DNA from 2 places in the Streptomyces sp. NPDC050448 genome. Region 1 is predicted to be linked to the other one. Evidence: riboswitches for the same ligand, from Rfam matches in the RefSeq annotation. Region 1 holds a riboswitch; the other holds the start of a gene.
The links. Region 1 has a riboswitch for S-adenosylmethionine ahead of thrC (threonine synthase). Riboswitches for the same ligand answer to the same signal wherever they lie in the genome.
Positions count from the first base shown of each region.

Region 2: another riboswitch for S-adenosylmethionine. It lies ahead of AB0I68_RS01770 (aminotransferase class V-fold PLP-dependent enzyme); the one in region 1 lies ahead of thrC (threonine synthase).

Region 1 is NZ_JBFAJR010000022.1:98,813-101,197, forward strand. It holds gene AB0I68_RS24600 (trehalose-6-phosphate synthase) at 1-13, opposite strand, end outside; gene AB0I68_RS24605 (glucosyl-3-phosphoglycerate synthase) at 47-997, opposite strand; SAM riboswitch class I at 1,193-1,342, shown strand; gene thrC (threonine synthase) at 1,360-2,385, shown strand, end outside.
Region 2 is NZ_JBFAJR010000001.1:373,596-375,980, forward strand. It holds gene AB0I68_RS01770 (aminotransferase class V-fold PLP-dependent enzyme) at 1-1,140, opposite strand, end outside; SAM riboswitch class IV at 1,358-1,474, opposite strand; gene trpD (anthranilate phosphoribosyltransferase) at 1,566-2,385, opposite strand, start outside.

The DNA of each region.
Region 1 (2,385 bases):
CCTGGGAAGCCATGCGGCCAACCTAAACGTGTGTACGCCGCACCCGCTACGCCACGCGACGCACCGCGTACTCCTCGACGTCCGCCATCGGCGGCCGCTCCTCGGTGTCCACGGGGTACGTGTGCGGGACGAACCCGTCGGGCCCGCGCTCGAACTGCGTCAGTTCCGGCCGTACGTGGTGCCCGCGCGAGAGGCGTACCAGGGCCGTGCTGTAGATCGCCGCGGCCATCCGGCCCAGCGCCCGGCCGTCCTGATGGCGGTGCAGCCGTACGCCGACGTCCACCTGGGCCAGCGCGTCCAGCCCGACCGTGTGCAGCGCGTCCACCAGCAGGCCCAGCTCGACGCCGTACCCGACGGGGAAGGGGAGACGTTCCAGCAGGGAGCGCCGTACGGCGTACTCGCCGCCCAGCGGCTGGACGAAGCCCGCCAACTGCGGCCAGTGCAGATTGAGGAGGGGGCGGGCGACGAGCTCGGTCACCCGCCCGCCCTGGCCCGGCGCGTCCCCGAGCGGGCGGTCGTACATCGCCTTGACGAACTGCACGTCCGGCTCGGTCAGCAGCGGCCCCACGATCCCGGAGACGAACGTGGCCGAGAAGTCCCGCAGGTCGGCGTCGACGAAGCAGACGATCTCGCCGGTGGTGGCCAGCAGCGAGCGCCACAGCACCTCGCCCTTGCCGGGCAGGGCCGGGATGCGCGGCAGTATCTCGTCGCGGTGCACCACCCGGGCGCCGGCCTTCGCGGCCACCTCGGCGGTCCGGTCGGTGGAACCCGAGTCGACCACGACCAGTTCGTCGACCAGCGGCACCGGCAGCCCGTCGATCAGATCGCGCCGGATCACCTCGACGATGGCGCCGACCGTCTCCTCCTCGTCGAGCGCGGGCAGGACGACGCTGACCGTGGTGCCTGCCGCCCGCTTCGCGGAAAGCAGCTGGTCGAGCGGTCGGTCGGCCGCGGACCAGGAGCGGTCCGCAAACCAGCGCTCCACCTCTTCCAGCACGTTCGGCACTCCTTGGTTCCTCGTCGGTCCTCGGCGGTTTCCGCCGAAAAGTGATCCATCTCGCGGTTCGGACGGCTGTCTCAACCAACCGGACCTTCAGTTACAGTCTTGAACAACGCGAAGGGCCACCGCATGCCGGGGGTCCCCGCGAACAAATGCCCGGACGTGCCCAGAGCGCGCGACCCGGTGCCATACCGCTCATCCAGAGGGGCAGAGGGACACGGCCCGTTGAAGCCCCGGCAACCCTCCAGTCGGTTCTCGCGCTTGTTTGCAGCAGCGAGGTCCCCGGCTAGGGAAGGTGCCAATTCCGTCTCATGGCGAAGTGCGCCATGGGGAAGATGAGGAGAAAGGGCCTCGCCATCATGGCTGCACAGACTGTTGCCACCTCTGTCGATCTCGGACCTGCCACCGGCCTTTCCTGTCGTGAGTGCGGTACCCGCTTCGAGCTCGGCCCCATCTTCGCCTGCGTCGAGTGCTTCGGGCCGCTGGAAGTCGCCTACGACCTTCCCACCGGCGACCCGCAGGCCCTGCGCGCCGCGATCGAGGCCGGCCCGAACAACATCTGGCGCTACGCCCCGCTGCTGCCCGTCCCCGCGGACGTGGCCTCCAAGCCCAGCCTGAACCCCGGCTTCACCAAGCTCGTCGACGCCCGGAACCTGGCCAAGGAGCTCGGCGTCACCGGCAAGCTGTACGTCAAGGACGACTCCGGCAACCCGACGCACTCCTTCAAGGACCGCGTCGTGGCCATCGCCGTCGAGGCCGCCCGCGCCTTCGGCTTCACCACGCTCTCCTGCTCCTCCACGGGCAACCTGGCCGGCGCCGTCGGCGCCGCGGCCGCCCGGGCCGGCTTCCGCTCCTGCGTGTTCATCCCGCACGACCTGGAGCAGGGCAAGGTCGTCATGGCCGGTGTGTACGGCGGCGACCTGGTCGGCATCGAGGGCAACTACGACGACGTCAACCGCTTCTGCTCCGAGCTCATCGGCGACCCGCTGGGCGAGGGCTGGGGCTTCGTCAACGTCAACCTGCGCCCGTACTACGGCGAGGGCTCCAAGACGCTCGCGTACGAGATCTGCGAGCAGCTCGGCTGGCAGCTGCCCGACCAGATCGTGATCCCGATCGCGTCCGGCTCGCAGCTGACGAAGATCGACAAGGGTCTGCAGGAGCTGATCAAGCTCGGCCTCGTCGAGGACAAGCCGTACAAGATCTTCGGTGCCCAGGCCGAGGGCTGCTCCCCGGTGTCGACCGCCTTCAAGGCCGGTCACGACGTGGTCCGCCCGCAGAAGCCGAACACCATCGCCAAGTCGCTCGCCATCGGCAACCCGGCCGACGGCCCGTACGTCCTGGACATCGCCCGTCGTACGGGCGGCTACGTCGAGGACGTCAACGAC
Region 2 (2,385 bases), on a different contig from region 1:
CGCGGACAGCGCGGCCGCGAAGTGCGAGCTGTTCCAGCCGTCCACCACGAAGGAGATGACGCCGACCCGCGGGGCGTCGTCCCCGAAGAGGGACAGGATCCGGACCGCCGGGACCTGCGCCAGGCCGCCCCGGACCTTCGCGATGAGGTGCCGCTCGCGGGCGACGAGGTTCTCGAAGCCGGCCTCGTCCAGCGCCCGGCAGGCGGAGGCGATGGAGTACACGCCGATGACGTTCGGGGAGCCGGCCTCGTGGCGGGCGGCCGTGGTGTGCCACTCGACGTCGACGCCGCCGTCCTCGCGGCGGGCGACCTTCCGCGAGGCACCGCCGCCGGCGAGGTACGGCTGCGCCTGCCGGAGCCAGTCCGCGCGGCCGGCCAGCACGCCCGAGCCGAACGGCGCGTACAGCTTGTGCCCGGAGAAGGCCACCCAGTCCACGTCCAGCTCCTGCACGGAAACGGCGTGGTGCGGGGCCAGTTGGGCGGCGTCAAGGACGACCCGCGCGCCGTGGGCGTGCGCGGCGGCGGCGAGCTCCTTGACCGGCCACAGCTCACCGGTGACGTTGGACGCGCCGGTGACGCAGACCAGGGCCGGGCCGTAGGGCTCCCGGTCGGCCAGCGCCCGCTCCAGGGTCGCGACGGCCTGGGCCGGGGTCCGGGGGGCGTTGAGGTACGTCACCTGCGCGTCGCCCCACGGCAGCAGCGAGGCGTGGTGCTCGGTCTCGAAGACGAAGACCTGGCAGCCGGCGGGGAGTACGGCGGCGAGCAGGTTCAGGGAGTCGGTGGTGGACCGGGTGAAGACGACCTGGTCGGCGGGGCGGCAGTCGAGGAACTCGGCGACCGTGGCGCGGCTCTGCTCGAAGAGGTCGGTGGAGAGCTGGGAGAGGTAGCCGGCGCCGCGGTGCACGCTGCCGTAGTAGGGGGCGTACGCGGCGACGTCGTCCCAGACCCGCTGGAGGGCGGGGGCGCTGGCCGCGTAGTCGAGGGCCGCATAGGTGACCTCGCCGCCGGTGACGAGCGGGACGGTGACGTCCCGGCCGAGGACCGGCAGCGGCTCGGCACAGGCGGGGTCGACCGGGGCGGTCACGGTGTCGGCGGTGACGGTGGCGACGGCGGTGGCGACGGCGTTCGGGTACGTGGACATGGCGGTATCTCCCGGCAGGGCAGGCTGAATGGCTCCGGATGGCCCGTACGCGGGTGCACGCATGCGCGGACGCACGTGCGGCAGGGGTACGGGAGTTGCCTCGACGCGCGGACGACTGGGGGCCGCACGGAGGGTGAAGAAGGGGCGGAGTCGCCCTATCGCATTCGCTTGCTCACGGAAAACGCTCCTCGAGAGACCAGGACCCCTGGTGTCGAGGGATCCGCGCTTGCCGTAGGCCTTTCTGCCTACGACCTGGTCATCACCCGGGGCACCCCGCCACGGAAGGAGGGTTGCCGGACAGCAAGCCGGGGCCGAAACGCTGTCACTCGTGACCTGGTCAGCATCCTGCCACAAGATCCCTCACGCGCAAGACCCCGGTCCGCATGCTGGACCGGGGTCGCCCGTTTCACGCCGTTCTCGCACCGCTACGCGTTGCTGGCCGCCACCCAGCGGTCCAGGGCCGCCCGGGCGGAACCCGAGTCGACGGCCTCCGCCGCCCGGGTGATGCCGGCGCGGATCTGGTCCTCCAGGGAGCCCGTGCCGGGGGCCAGGGCCACCAGGGCCGTCGCCGCGTTCAGCAGCACCGCGTCGCGGACCGGGCCGGTCTCGCCGGCCAGCACGCGGCGGGCGACATCCGCGTTGTACGAGGCGTCCGCGCCGCGCAGCTGCGCGACGTCGACCAGGGGGATGCCCACGTCGCGCGGGTCGAAGGGCTGCTCGTCCACCCGGCCGTCGCGGACCCACCACACCCGGGAGGTGGCGGTGGTCGTGAGCTCGTCCAGGCCGTCGTCGCCGCGGAACACCAGCGCCGAGGAGCCGCGCTCCGCCAGGACGCCCGCCACGATGGGGGCCACCCGGGCGTCCGCCACGCCCGTGGCCTGCGCCCGTACCCGCGCCGGGTTGGTCAGCGGGCCGAGGAAGTTGAAGGTGGTCCGGATGCCCAGCTCCCTGCGGGCCGCGGCCACGTGCCGCAGCGCCGGGTGGAACCTCACCGCGAAGCAGAAGGTGATGCCGGCCTCCTCGGCGACCTCGACCACCCGCGCCGGGGTGAGGTCCAGGTTGACGCCGAGCTTCTCCAGCACGTCCGAGGAACCGCTCGCGCTCGACGCGGCCCGGTTGCCGTGCTTGACCACCTTGGCGCCGGTACCGGCGACCACGATCGACGACATCGTCGAGATGTTCACCGTTTTGGCCCCGTCGCCGCCCGTGCCGACGATGTCCACCGTCCGGCCCGGCACCTCGATC